DNA from 3 places in the Sporosarcina sp. SG10008 genome. Region 2 is predicted to be linked to each of the others. Evidence: riboswitches for the same ligand, from Rfam matches in the RefSeq annotation. Region 2 holds a riboswitch; each other region holds the start of a gene.
The links. A riboswitch is a leader RNA that binds a small molecule or an ion and turns the genes downstream of it on or off. The one in region 2 is predicted to bind S-adenosylmethionine.
Positions count from the first base shown of each region.

Region 1: it holds a riboswitch for S-adenosylmethionine, as region 2 does, so the genes downstream of both, metA (homoserine O-succinyltransferase) here and metK (methionine adenosyltransferase) in region 2, are expected to answer to the same signal.
Region 3: it holds a riboswitch for S-adenosylmethionine, as region 2 does, so the genes downstream of both, ACGLYD_RS19540 (methionine ABC transporter ATP-binding protein) here and metK (methionine adenosyltransferase) in region 2, are expected to answer to the same signal.

Region 1 covers NZ_CP172607.1:688,633-693,648, forward strand. Annotated here, with positions in the region: gene ACGLYD_RS03465 (SIMPL domain-containing protein) at 1-48, shown strand, start outside; gene ACGLYD_RS03470 (hypothetical protein) at 140-505, shown strand; gene ACGLYD_RS03475 (NUDIX hydrolase) at 535-1,290, shown strand; gene ACGLYD_RS03480 (protein phosphatase 2C domain-containing protein) at 1,287-2,084, shown strand; gene ACGLYD_RS03485 (SgcJ/EcaC family oxidoreductase) at 2,111-2,566, shown strand; gene ACGLYD_RS03490 (hypothetical protein) at 2,636-2,815, opposite strand; SAM riboswitch class I at 2,999-3,105, shown strand; gene metA (homoserine O-succinyltransferase) at 3,208-4,116, shown strand; gene ACGLYD_RS03500 (hypothetical protein) at 4,960-5,016, shown strand, end outside.
Region 2 covers NZ_CP172607.1:464,177-469,192, reverse strand. Annotated here, with positions in the region: gene ACGLYD_RS02440 (alpha/beta hydrolase) at 1-397, opposite strand, end outside; gene ACGLYD_RS02435 (gamma carbonic anhydrase family protein) at 517-1,029, shown strand; gene metK (methionine adenosyltransferase) at 1,332-2,528, opposite strand; SAM riboswitch class I at 2,718-2,835, opposite strand; gene pckA (phosphoenolpyruvate carboxykinase (ATP)) at 3,018-4,604, shown strand; gene ACGLYD_RS02420 (alpha/beta hydrolase family protein) at 4,760-5,016, opposite strand, start outside.
Region 3 covers NZ_CP172607.1:4,160,822-4,165,837, forward strand. Annotated here, with positions in the region: gene ACGLYD_RS19535 (methionine ABC transporter permease) at 1-465, opposite strand, end outside; gene ACGLYD_RS19540 (methionine ABC transporter ATP-binding protein) at 455-1,480, opposite strand; SAM riboswitch class I at 1,659-1,770, opposite strand; gene ACGLYD_RS19545 (sulfite exporter TauE/SafE family protein) at 1,936-2,643, shown strand; gene ACGLYD_RS19550 (NAD(P)-dependent oxidoreductase) at 2,675-3,292, shown strand; gene ACGLYD_RS19555 (DUF4358 domain-containing protein) at 3,554-4,114, shown strand; gene ACGLYD_RS19560 (MBOAT family O-acyltransferase) at 4,334-5,016, shown strand, end outside.

The DNA of each region.
Region 1 (5,016 bases), 220 kb from region 2:
GGGCAGATTTCGATTAACGCCACGGTTAAAGTGCAATTTCGGTATTGAAATATCAGCGTAAAATAGATGGATACTATTTTACGTTGAAAAAACGACAGCTAACCGAATCACAACTAAAAATTAAGGGAGTGGGGAAAACATGGGAATTAAAAAATCTTCTAATTACCTATCACCTATTGCGCGGATATTTGACAAGTTTTCACGGCAACAAGACGCATCGTTGATTTATGGTGAACCGATTAATTTTGAAAACAAAAAAGTCCTTCCGGTAGCAAAGATTAATTATATTGTTGGCGGGGGAGGCGGCTATTCTAGTGAAACAGGAAACTCTTTAGGTGCCCAAGGAGAAGGGGGCGGGGGACATATCTCCGTCAGACCTTTGGGTGTTTACGAGATAGATGCGGAGAAGGTGAAGTTCAAACCAATCATTGACCTCAAATTTACTTTAACACTAGTTGCTGTTTTTACACTTGGCCTATTTTGGTTATTAAAAAGGGCTCGCTGAAAATTAATTTGTACGGGGGGAATAATTGAATGTTGTATCGCAGAAAAACGTACAAGGTTGAACCAGCGATGTACGAAACGTTTACCCACTTTTTCCACACCTATTTGCTTCCGAATCAGCTGACGCATGGAGCGCAGCTGGTTGGACGGTGGGTCAATGAAGAACGGACGGAGATAATGGCAATGTGGGCATACGATAATAGGGCTCATTATGAGACAGTGGACGCTAGCATTCGGGCATCGGAAATGCATGCTGAAGCGCAAAATTATCGGAAATCATTAGCTCCATTATTTATTTCATCAAATGAAGACTTTTTCACTTCGACGGGGAATTATGGACAATCTAGACAAATTATTGTTGTAAATGGCTACATTGTCAATGAGGAAGGACATGTATTACTTGTACGGAACAATCACCGAAATGATACATATGAAATGCCGGGTGGGCGACTTGAGCTTGGTGAAACCTTGAAAGAGGCGGTTAAACGGGAAGTACTAGAAGAAACAGGTATCCACGCAGAAATTGGTGATATGACAGGAGTTTATCAAGATATCACGTTAGGCGTCATCTGTATGGTTTTTCGTGGAAGAGCGATGTCAGGCGTACCAGCTGCACAACCTCCTGAAACGATTGACGTACAATTTGTTGACTTTGATAAAGAGCAAGTAGGAGACTGGATAAAACGCCCGCAATTTGCATCTAGTGTGGATGATGCTCGAAATAGCGATACGATTGTTTATGAAAGTTATGAAGTGAGACCGTATAGATTGATTGAGCGCTCATGAATAATCTTACTTGGGTTGGAAGTGAAAAGGACTTTGTCGATGAACGAGATGTACGATGGATTAATCGTGTAGCGGTTGGTAGATTTGGAGGTAATTCTTCAGCGGGACAAACCAAGAATGAAGATGGCTGCGTTATTTGGCAAAATGAGGATTGGGAATTAGCGGCTATTTTGGATGCACATAAAAGTGCTGAAAGTGCGGAACTTGTTGTACAAACACTCGGGCAGCATAAAGAAAAATTGGTAGAGATTTTAGATATGAAAGGTCCTCCACGATTTAAACGTTTGGAAATGAAGTTACTTGAAATTTTTCAATCTGAACAATTTTTGAATGAATGCAGATGTGCCATGGGAGAAACGGCTTGTCTTATCGTTGTCAGGAAAGCTAATTACGTTTGGTGGTTTTCGGTTGGAGATTGTTTAGTATATCTGTTCCATTCGGAATTAATTGCCCTAAATCAGTTTCAACTTAACCAAAGGCAATTCTTTGAATGGATTGGTCAAGTGAATACGTTTGAGCAAGCAGTACCATGCTACACGTCAGGGACAAGGGAAATGAGAAAAGGGAACAATCTTATTTTTTTGACGACTGATGGTTTAGTGGAATGCCCGGGGGAACCTTTTTTGGATCCGTCAGATCTCGTTGCCGTGCTGAATGAAAAAGAACTTGATAAAGGGATTTCGCAGTTATTGATGGAAATCGAAAGACAAAATGTACGAGACAGTACGACAATTATCGCATGGAATGTGGAAGTAGAAAAGGAAGGTAGCATCCCGAGCGATTATCTCGGATGAAGGAAAAATGACGGGAGGAATTAGATATGGAAGCATCTGAATTAATTGAAATCAAAACCCTTTATTATAACTTAATTCTTGCATGGAATAATCGCGATGCTAAGAGCATGGCTGATCAATTTACAGAGCAAGGCGAATTGATTGGATTTGACGGAAGTCAAGAAATTGGGCGAAATACTATTTTTGCACATTTAGAACCGATATTTGCAGATCATCCAACACCTCCATTTATCAATGTCGTTAAAGATGTGTACTTTCTGAGTGCTGAAGTTGCGATGTTGCGTGCAATCGTCGGGATGATACCTCCGGGCGGAACAGAACTTGACCCAAATTTGAATGCTCATCAAACACTGATTGCAGTAAAAGAAAAGGATGGATGGAAAATAAAACTTTTCCAAAATACACCGGCCCAATTTCACGGAAGATCTGACTTGGTCGAGCGGATGACCAAAGAATTGAAGCGAGTATCTGATGTAGGCTGAAAAAAGTGCCCCGCACCAAGATAATACCAGTGCGGGGAGTGTTTTAGTTACTGTTCATGACAAAGGTAATCATTTTCTCTTCTTTTCATTTGAGTTCATTCGTTCGCGTTTTGGTTTCAGGGAACGGAGTTCAGCAAACTCGCGGGCTATTTCTTCATTCATGTCGCCCGGTTTTATTTTTTGGTTTTTCGGCGTTTGTGGTAAAGACCGTGCATTATTTCCGCCAGTTTTATTGTCATCTCTTCCCATAGTAACAACTCCTTTCATTTTTTCAGTGCCACGTTAATATGGCTTTCTAAAGAAATATTATTCAGCAGTTTTCATGCTGAATTAATGTGGAAATTAAAATAAAAATGTTTGTTTTGATTATTATCGTCAAAAAAGACGGTTTACAATAGTAGTTTTAATAGTATAATAGTAAATAATTGAATATTCTTATCAAGAGAAGCTGAGGGATATGGCCCTGTGAAGCTTCAGCAACCTCTGACTTAGTCAGGAAGGTGCTACCTCCAACAAGATTTTTTCTTGAGAGATAAGAACAGAGTGCCCAAATTAAACCCTCTTTTCTTGTCTTATAGAAAAGAGGGTTTTTTATATTGAATCATTTGATTCAAACCAAAGTGAAAAGGGAGAGACGACACATGCCGATTAATGTACCGAAACAATTACCAGCAGGAGAACTATTGAAGAAGGAAAAAATATTTGTGATGGATGAAGAACGCGCAACGTCCCAAGATATACGTCCTATGAACATCGCCATTTTAAACTTAATGCCTGAAAAAGAAAGAACAGAGTTGCAACTGCTACGTCTATTAGGGAATACACCACTACAAGTAAATGTTACATTTTTGAACACAGCAACTCATGATTCTAAAAACGTTAGTAAAACGCATTTAAACGCATTTTATACAACATTTGAACATGTGAAACATCGTCGTTTCGATGGACTGATTATTACGGGTGCCCCGATTGAGCATTTAGAATTTGAAGACGTTAATTACTGGAAAGAAATAACGGAGATTATGGAATGGTCAAAAGAAAATGTAACCTCTGTTTTACATATTTGTTGGGGTGCCCAAGCAGCACTCTATCATCATTATGGAATCCGGAAATTTGAATTGCCGAAAAAATGCTCAGGCGTTTTTACGCATCGACTATCCGACCCAACGATTAACCTTGCACGTGGCTTTAATGACGAATTTAAAGCGCCACATTCACGTTATACATCCGTTTCAACAGAGGAAATAAAAAATGATCCCCGTCTACACTTGCTTGCCAAATCAGAGGAAGCAGGGGCATTCATCGTCATTTCTAAAGATAACAAACATATTATGATCACAGGTCATTTGGAATACGATGCGGATACGTTGGCGGAGGAATATGCACGTGATTTGCAAAAAGGAGTTGGTATTGATATCCCGGAAAATTATTTTCCGAATGATGATCCAAGCAAAGAGCCGTTGAATACATGGCGTTCCCATACGCATCTACTCTTCTCCAACTGGCTAAATTATTATGTGTATCAAGAAACACCTTATGAATGGGAATAACTAGTTAATGACAAATGTATCAATTAAACCACGTCTGTAGATTAACCATTTATTTGCATAAAACACTGGTGAGTAGGGCTTGATGACCTTCATTTTCACTGCATTATTTTCGGCCCGCTTTCGACTAACTATTCATGACAGATTTACTGAGGGGTCCGAGTGTGGCTAGAAGTGACTCCGTCACTTCTAGCCACACTCTTTTTAGTAATACTATTGCGAATAGTTGCCTGTCGCGTTCCTACACTATTCAAGTGGAAAATGCAGTTGTTTTGGAAGAATAGAATAGATGACATTCTATGAAGGGTGTAAGTGCCCGAAGATGCAATTTCGGGCACTCTTGGACGATGTACAATGCGATCCTTTCTTACTTTTAGCAAAGATTATACATCTAATCATGTGATACCTTATAGCAAGTGCCACTTCTTTACTAAAAAAAGAAAAAACCATATAGAAAGCTTCAGCCGCCAAAATTGCATCTTTGGCGGCTTTTCTCCGACTTGGATGTCAGCTATTCTTTTATCAAAAAAAGCATAAGCACTACAAGTACTTTTGCATCCAGACATCCCGCTTATTGATATAGAAGTCATTCAATCCGAAGCAATCCAAAAATGCAACTATACAAGTAGCGCCCGGAAGGTAATTATGTTATTCACTGGTTAGTTTTGGTTAATCAACAGGTCTGCAATTAACCAAACCAGAAAATGACTGCTTACTATTTTGCAAAAAACTCTAGATTCCTGGCGTATAGGTGCTTTTTTAAAGAAAGTGGTTAATCATCAGACGTGACTCAATGACCCTTTTGTCGTGAATTGCATAAGCTAATACGACGAGGGGGTAAGTGAGATGGGGTTGTTTATTAACAAAAATGGGCACCCGGATGTTTTTAAAAATAATGCAGAC
Region 2 (5,016 bases):
AGAATTTTGTCAATACGTTCGAAAATTTAGGTGGCTGATGACGCAATGCTAGCCATGGGGAACTAAAAACAGCCCCTGCGCATTCAATTTTCTTTCGCTGTAAAAGACGCATTACGAAGGTGGCACCTATTCCATGTCCAATAATGAACAAAGGTAAATTATCATCGAGACCGACCGCTATTAATTTTTCCACAAATTTAGCGTAGGCATCAAATTGTTCATCGTGAATTTTTCCGACACCTTCCGCCCCGTGTCCAGGTAAATCTCCTGTCACGACATGAAAACCGCTGTTTCTTAGTTTCTGAATAAGCCATGCATTTCTACTATGATGTTCGTACACATTATGGACGATGGCCACGACAGCTTTTGGTGGCCCTTCCGCTTCCCATTTCCACATGGTCATCTTCCCCTCATCTATCTAGTTCTTTTATCTATATATTTCCCTATTTATCTACAATAAAAACCTAATCTTTGTTACGATAATTATACACTACCTAAAGAAAAGAGGAGAGCATCATGATTTATCCTTATAAAGGAAAAACGCCTGTAATTGATCCGTCCGTTTTCATTGGCGACTTCACGACGATTTCAGGTGATGTGACAATTGGTCCTGAATCGACAATTTGGTTTAATACCGTAATCCGGGGTGACGTATCTCCAACAATTATTGGACGTAAAGTAAATATTCAAGACTTATGCTGCCTTCATCAAAGCCCAAAGTTTCCGCTTATTCTTGAAGATGAGGTGACAATTGGGCACCAAGTAACGTTACATAGTTGTACGGTAAAAAAAGGAGCGCTTATCGGTATGGGTTCCATTGTTTTGGACGGTGCTGAAATTGGCGAAGGGGCATTCATTGGCGCAGGCAGTCTCGTGCCGCCTGGTAAGAAGATTCCCCCGAATACGCTAGCACTCGGGTCGCCAGCAAAAGTCGTGCGTGAGCTGAATGACGACGATCGTGCGGACATGGAACGGATTGTTCAGGAGTATGCCGAAAAAGGGCAGTATTACAAGAATTTACAACAGTAATAAAAGAGCTGCCTTTGAAGGCAGCTCTTATTTTTTTATAAATAAAAAGATTACTAAACCAATTAACACAAATAACGCAACAACCCCAACCAGTAGTAACAAACCTATTAAACTCATAGCCCGACGCTCTCTCCTCTCCGATCAGGTTTCACTTTATAACAATTGTATCATTTGTTTATAGCTCCTGTGATGAGAGTGTACGACAGATTCGCTACACTCTATGACGCCCGCTAAATCAAACATCCTAAACAGAAAAAACACCAAAAAACAGGGAAATCCTGCCTTTCAGTGTTTACACTACATTATTTCCCTGCTAACTCTTTCAATGCATCAGCTTTATCCGTTTGTTCCCACGGTAGATCAATGTCTGTACGGCCGAAGTGACCGTATGCAGCTGTTTGTTTATAAATTGGGCGGCGCAGATCAAGCATTTTGATGATGCCTGCTGGACGAAGGTCAAACAGTCCACGCGTAAGCTCAACAAGTTTACTTTCCTCGACTGTGCCTGTTCCAAATGTATCGATAGAAATCGATACAGGTTGTGCAACACCGATTGCATAAGCAAGTTGCACTTCACATCGATCTGCAAGTCCTGCAGCGACAATGTTCTTCGCAACATAACGTGCCGCATATGAAGCCGAGCGGTCCACTTTCGTCGCATCTTTCCCAGAAAACGCACCGCCGCCATGACGCGCATAACCACCGTACGTGTCAACGATGATTTTACGGCCAGTAAGACCTGCATCTCCTTGAGGTCCCCCTATTACGAAGCGGCCAGTTGGGTTGATGAAGTACTTCGTGTCTTCATCGATTAAATCAGTTGGTACAACCGGGTTTATGACGAATTCTTTAATATCACGCTGAATTTGCTCAAGTGTTATTTCAGGGTGATGTTGCGCTGAAATAACAATTGTATCGATGCGTACTGGTTTATTGTTTTCATCATATTCAACAGTCACTTGTGTTTTTCCATCTGGACGCAGATACGTAAGGGTTTCATCTTTGCGTACTTGTGCAAGTCGGAATGATAATTTATGAGCTAGGCTAATTGGTAACGGCATCAGTTCCGGTGTTTCATTACAAGCGTAACCGAACATCAAACCTTGGTCACCAGCTCCAATTGCTTCAAGTTCATCATCTGTCATCGAACCTTCACGCGCTTCAAGTGCCTGGTCAACGCCTGCAGCGATGTCGGCTGATTGTTCATCGATCGCAGTCAAAACTGCAGATGTTTCCCAATCAAATCCGTATTTCGCGCGTACATAACCAATTTCTTTAACAGTTTCACGCACAACTTTCGGGATATCGACATATGTTGTCGTAGTAATTTCTCCTGCAACGAGGACAAGTCCTGTTGTAATTGTCGTTTCACATGCAACACGTGCATTTGGATCTTCTGCCAATATAGCATCTAGAATAGCATCCGAAATTTGGTCACACATTTTGTCCGGGTGTCCTTCAGTTACCGATTCTGAAGTAAATAGTCGGCGATTTGTCATGTTATTTCCTCCTTATATCCTACGAGATTGATACGGTACTCATATGTCCCATGTAGAGTCTTTTCTAAATGAAAAGACTACAAGCCATTGCGAGCTCTATACACGAGGATTAAGGGCGATATCATATAAAAAGCCCTTCGCTCACGTAATAATACATGAGGAAAGGCATGATTTCATAAGCACCTTTCACTCTTATCATACAAGGACTGTGCCTTGCTACAGGTTTGGCACCTTCGCGCAGACAAAACGTCTGTGCAGGTTGCCGGGTTTCATAGGGCCTGACCCCTCCACCAGCTCGGGATAAGAGTATCCGTTCAACTATATATGCTACGAAAAATCTTGTTGCATGTCAAATCTTTTTACCCATTTTGCGTATAAATCCTTGAGGTTTGAATTAGTATAGATTATTATTCTTAATGTGTTATACTAATTCAATAATGTGATGACACCCAATTGATTGGGACTATATGCAAAGGACGGTACATACTTATGATATCTGCGAAAATTAGTGATGACCTCAACAAACTTCTTTCTGGGAAAAATGTAAAAGTTCAACTTTCAGTTCCACAACTTGTTGAAAAAGCGATTTCACGTGGTGAAGCTCAATTGACATCAGACGGAGCGGTTACAGCTCAGACAGGCAAATATACAGGTCGTTCACCTAAGGACAAATACATTGTTGAGGAAGCGTCCTCCAAAGACAAAATCGATTGGGGCAACGTCAATCGTCCAATCTCTTCTGAAATTTTCGATTCATTATATAATAAAGTAATTACTCATTTGAGAACAAAAGACGAACTGTTCGTCTTCAAAGGTTTTGCAGGCGCAGATCCAGCTTCACGACTATCCATTCAAGTTGTGAATGAATTTGCATGGCATAACCTGTTTGTTCACAACTTGTTCATCCGCCCAACTGAAGAAGAACTAGTACAACATGAATCACAATTTACAATCGTTTCGGCTCCTTCATTTAAAGCTGATCCTGTGGTCGATGGTACGAATTCAGAGACATTCATTATCGTATCAATGGAAAAACGTATTGTTCTTATCGGTGGAACTGAATACGCTGGCGAAATGAAAAAATCAATCTTCTCAATCATGAACTACTTACTTCCTGAAAATGGAATTATGCCGATGCACTGTTCGGCAAACGTTGGTGAAGACGGTGATGTTGCCCTATTCTTCGGTCTTTCTGGAACAGGTAAAACAACACTTTCGGCAGATGCAAACCGTAAATTAATCGGCGATGACGAGCATGGCTGGTCTGACACTGGTGTCTTCAATATCGAAGGCGGTTGCTATGCAAAATGTATTAATTTATCACAAGAAAAAGAACCTGAAATTTTTGGTGCAATTCGTTTTGGTTCCGTACTAGAAAACGTTGTCGTCGATCCGGAAACACGCATTCCTGACTACGATAATGGTTCATTAACTGAAAACACACGTGCAGCTTATCCTATCCAAGCAATTGATAACATCGTTGACCCTTCTGTTGCTGGTCATCCGAAAACGATTGTATTCTTAACGGCAGATGCGTTTGGCGTGCTACCTCCAATCTCGAAGTTAACAAAAGAACAAGCAATGTATCACTTCCTAAGCGGGTTCACTTCGAAGCTTGCCGGAACTGAGCGTGGTATCACATCACCTGAAGCAACGTTCTCAACGTGCTTCGGTTCACCTTTCCTTCCACTTCCAGCGACAGTATACGCTGAAATGCTTGGGAAGAAAATTGATGAACATGATGCACAAGTATTCCTTGTTAACACAGGCTGGACTGGCGGCGTCTACGGCGTTGGTAAACGTATGGATCTTAAATACACACGCACTATGGTACAGGCAGCTCTTGCTGGAGAATTGAACAACATTGAAACAGAAACTAACGGCGTATTCGGCCTCGAAATGCCTACATTCATTGAAGGTGTTCCAACAGAAGTGTTGAACCCGCGCAATGCATGGGCAGACGGCGAAGCATACGATGTAAAAGCAAATGAATTGGCAAACATGTTCCATGAAAACTTTAAAAAATTCGGTATGGTTTCTGAAGAGATTACGCTTAAAGGCGGACCGATTGCATAATTTTCAAATTAAACAGTGTAGCACATTGAATGTGCTACACTGTTTTTTTGTACCTTGGATTTGTAATTGTAAAAATGGAGTTTTAACTGCAACTTATTTCGTCCAATTGCAACTTTGGCGTTTTAATTGCAACTTCATTTTATTCAAAAAACCACTCATTTTTCTCGTCTTCTCATCCAACTACATAAATCGCGTACAAGTTGTGCATTCATGACAGGCGGTATGAAGTGTGTATATTCAGGGAAATACCATGTCTCATATACTTTTTTATGTTCACGCAGTGCGTTTTCAAGCAAAACTGCTTGTTGAAATGACACGTTCTCGTCGATCATGCCATGAATGATGAGTACGGGAGCATCAATTTCATCCACGCGGAACAGCGCCGTACGGTTTCTGTATTCATCTGGCATGT
Region 3 (5,016 bases), 1.0 Mb from region 2:
GAAGGTAAGTCCTAAAATAAGTGGACCCAATGCTTCTGGTATCAAAACCGTGAAGATAATCCGAAGAGGGCTTGCACCCATTGCCTGTGCTGCTTCAATAACGCCAGGATCAATGCTGACCAAGTTATTTTCAACAACTCGGGCAATGACGAATGTTGCAACAATTGTCATCGGAAAAATGGCTGCTGCGGTTCCGATTGTTGTCCCGACAACTAATCTTGTCAGTTGTGAAATGGCTACTAAGAAGATGATGAACGGAACAGGCCGAACGATGTTAATGACTATATTTAATATTTGAGAAACAAGTTTGTTTTCCAAAATATTATTTTGCCTAGTGACAAATAATAGCAGGCCAATTGCAATTCCAAAAATGGAACCAAAAACGAGAGTGGCGATTACCATGATCAGTGTTTCGCCGGTTGCTTCTACAATCCGGGGCCAAAATGTAAGCCAATCAACGTTCATCTTTTAGGACCTCCTCTATGTCTACAATTAATTCAAGTTCTTTTAATACATGGCTTACAGCATCCGTTTCTCCTTCAAATGAAACAAGTAGATTGCCAAAAAATCGTTCCTGTAATTCTCGAACTGAACCGTAAACGATGTTGAAATCAACATCGTGTTTACGTGTAACTTTTGAAAGAACAGGATCACTTGCAATATCTCCTTTGAAAATAACTCGATATAACTTGGTACCACCTTTTGATTGCCACTCATTAATCAGTTTTTCTGAAGGTAGATCCTGCTGCACGGATTGGATGAATCGTTGTGTTGTCGAATGTTGAGGATCAGTAAATGTTTCAAAAACATCACCCGTTTCGATTACTTCTCCATTTTCCATGACCGCTACTTTATCGCAAATTGTTTGAATAACATGCATTTCATGTGTGATAAGGAGGATTGTAATACCCAAATCCTTATTCACCTTTTTCAACAACCGCAGTATATCGGCGGTCGTATCAGGATCTAGTGCAGATGTGGCTTCATCACAGATAAGGATGTCTGGTGAAGTGGCGAGTGCTCTGGCTATACCTACGCGTTGCTTTTGGCCTCCTGATAGTTGGTCCGGATAATCTTTAGCTTTATCGGCCAGGCCAACGAAGTCCAATAATTCCTCGACGCGTTCAGCAATTGCTTTTTTTTGCATTCCGGCAAGTTTCAAAGGATACGAGATGTTTCCTGCAACTGTCCGTGAGTTCAGCAAGTTGAAGTTCTGAAAAATCATGCCGATGTTACGACGTTGCGTCCGTAAATCTTTTGAGGATAATGTACTGACGTCGATGTCTCGGATGAAAACAGAGCCTGAAGTCGGGCGTTCAAGCATATTTACTAACCGTAGCAATGTGCTTTTTCCAGCGCCGCTAAAACCGATGATGCCGAAAATTTCACCTTTTTCAACGAAAAGAGAAACATCTTTTACCGCATGTACCTCACGCTTCCCAAGGGCGAACGTCTTGGATGCATTTTTAAATTCAATCATGTATTGACCCCCTAAGTACTTCGTTAATTCTGTGCGGACAACGGATGCAACTAGCAAAATGACTTGTGACCCCGAGCATCTGGCCGCTGAAGCTAGACAGTTGTAAGAACGAAAAAAATCCCTCTTTTTCTTAAAATAGATAAGAAAAAGAGGGATTCTAATAAAAGAAGCCATCTCGTTCTCATCTTCCAAACGCATACGCGTCTGTAGGAGTTGGCACAGTGTTCATTGGTCATGAACCTGTTGCCGAGATGTCATAGGGCCTGTCCCTCGATCTCTCTGGATAAGAAAGTGATGTAGTGCTATTCGATTGTTGCAAGAATTGAATCTAACTCTAGTGTGCAAATTAGGGAAAGTCAATGAATTTACTAAAGTAAAATAATTCAGATTACTAATAGTCGTAAACAATTTCAGAATTCTGATACACTTAAAGTGATAGAGAAAGCGGTGTTAGAATGACAATTTTCATATTTATTAGCATTATACTTTTTGCGTCCATTTTACAGACAAGTACAGGATTTGGTTTTTCGATCATGGCGACACCTTTTCTACTCATGATTTTTAATCCGATGGAGGCCATTCAGATAAACCTAGTTTTGTCGCTTGTTATTTCAAGCGCACTTATTGCTAAAATACGTAAAGATGTGGATACAGACCTATTAAAAAAGTTAATAATCGGGAGCTTATCTGGACTGCCCATTGGTATCATTTTGTTCATTTCGGCGGATATCAACAAATTGAAAACGGGCATAGGCATTGTTCTTCTTTTGCTAACACTGCTGCTTGTCCTGAACCTTCGAATTAAGAGAACTAAACGTGGGGACTTTGTTGTTGGCGGATTATCCGGTACATTGACGACAGGAATTGGCATGCCAGGTCCGCCGCTTTTGCTCTACTTTGCAGGAACGGCTATGCAAAAAGAAACATTACGTGCAACGACACTCGCGTTTTATTTATTCATCTATTCCGTTAGTCTACTCATTCAAGTGCTTTTTGTTGGTACAAATAAGGGTATCTGGACCTCAATCGGAATGGCACTGCCGCTAGTATTTGCTGGATTGTATCTAGGACAACTACTATTCCGTCATATCAGTCAAAAGACCTTCCGGATCTTCACATATGGCATTTTACTATTTACGGGCATTTATTTATTAATAAAATGAGAAAGTAATTTATAGAATGGAGATGGTTCTTATGAAAATTGCATTGTTTGGGGCAACAGGGCGTGTGGGTGGGGAAGTCCTAAAATTAGCATTGGTAGAAGGGCATGAAGTGACGGCACTCGTCCGTTCACCTGAGAAATTGGCGCCACATGATAGGTTGACGATTATCCAAGGTGATGTCCGTGATGTTGTAGCAGTTTCGGATGCCGTTGCTGGAATGGACGTTGTATTCAGTTCGCTAGGTACAGACCAGACAACAACGTTGACTGAGGCAGTTCCTCATATGATAAGAGCGATGGAGGATATAGGAATTAATCGGCTTGTCACAATTGGGACAGCAGGCATCTTGCAAAGTAAGATTGATCCCGAAAAACTGCGTTATGAAGCTGGAGATACAAATCGCCGGCTAACTTTTGCGGCGGAGGAGCACCATAAAGTGTATAACATGCTGCGTCAATCGGGGCTTGAGTGGACAATTGTCTGCCCTACTTATTTACCGGATGGTGTTGCGGTGGGTGACTACAGAACTGAGCGCGATTTGTTGCCAGAGGACGGTAAACAAATATCCGTTGGCGACACAGCTGCTTTTGCTTACGGTGAACTACTGCAAGGCGATAATATCGGATTTCGTGTAGGAATTTCATATTAGTAAACAGAGTAGTACTGTCGTTGACAGTGCTATTTTTGTACGTAAAATAAAAAAATGCTTTGCTGGCCACAATAGTAACAATGTTTCATGTGAAACACTTCGTTGTTAACCCCATAGTAACGGGCAGAATCCCCCATCCCGATTGAAGTTTCACTTTATAATCGAGTTCCAAAAAATGGCTGAAACGAAAATAAAGATCATCCGTCAAATCAGTTAGCAGCCAAAGTAACTGCTAGTTGAAAAGTTGGGGAGGAATTTTTTATGAAAAAAAAGTTTGGAATGCTTATATGTGCAATGGTTATCTTTACGATGGTGGGTTGTTCGGGATCAGGATTAAATGACGGCATAAAGGACGAAGTTTCCGTCAAAGACATAATGGAAAGTATTAAGGGGCAAGTTATACAAGATATAAAAGATGCAGGATTCGACGATGGACAAACTGATGAGGAAATTCTTCAAAATTATGTGGAGACGAATTTAGTAAATGCTAAAACAGAGGATTCAATGACACAAATATTTATGGAGCGAACAGAACTTGATAAAGAGTTACTAGCAGAAGGTTTGATGTTCAACTCTATGTTTAATATCAATTCGGATGAAATAATTGTCTTGAAAGCGAAGAATGAGAAGGACGCAGAATCATTGAAAGCCTCGTTGCAAAAAGAATTAGATGCACAAATACAAACATGGGAACAATATCTTCCTGATCAATATGAAAAAGTGAAAAACAATGTGTTAAAAACGACAGGTGATTTTGTTCTATACGTTACGTATGGCAATGTAGATGCAGTAGAGCAGATTTTTGATGAAAAAGTAAAGTGAATTCTAAAGGTGCTTATTTCGCGACTTTAGAAGCCTCTAGCGGATGTCACGGATTTTGAAGGAATCTAAAGTTAGCCACGTCCTGCGTCAACGTTTGCATGCCTGTATCCTGTAGGCACATGCTCAATTCAAGATTCGGACTAAAACACAGGCTGAGGCGTATTTGAAGGGCGCTGAATAAGCGCCTTTCTACATAGCAAAAGCTAGGAGAGTGATTGTGTGGTATTCAGTAGCTTATTATTTCTATTTTTCTTTTTACCAACTACATTACTCCTTTATTTTTGCGGTTCTAGAAAGATGAAAAATGGCATTCTCCTTATCGTTAGTCTTATCTTTTATGCATGGGGAGAACCTGTTTATATATTTTTAATGATTTTTTCGGCTATTACAGATTATTTTCACGGGTTATTTATTCAAAAATACAGGTTAACTGCGCCGCTTAAAGCGAAGCTCGGATTACTTTCATCTATTGTTATTAATCTAAGTTTATTGTCTTTTTTCAAGTATGCAGACTTCCTAATTGAAAACATCAATAATTTATTCGGCATGAATGTAAATGCCTTGGACCTTCCATTACCGATTGGCTTATCTTTTTACACATTTCAAACAATGTCGTATGCAATCGACGTGTATCGTGGACGGGTGAAAGCACAACAAAATCCGTTGACGCTTGCGCTATACGTTTGTTTATTTCCACAGCTTATTGCAGGACCTATCGTACGATACGAAATTATTGAACATGAACTTAAAAACAGACGTGTTACGCTTAATCAATTTTCAGAAGGTGTGAAGATTTTTCTTATCGGGCTTGGTAAGAAGGTGTTGCTCGCCAATAACATAGGATTTTTATGGAGTGAAATTCAGCAGCAAAGTCCTGCTGAATTGTCAGTATTATCGGCTTG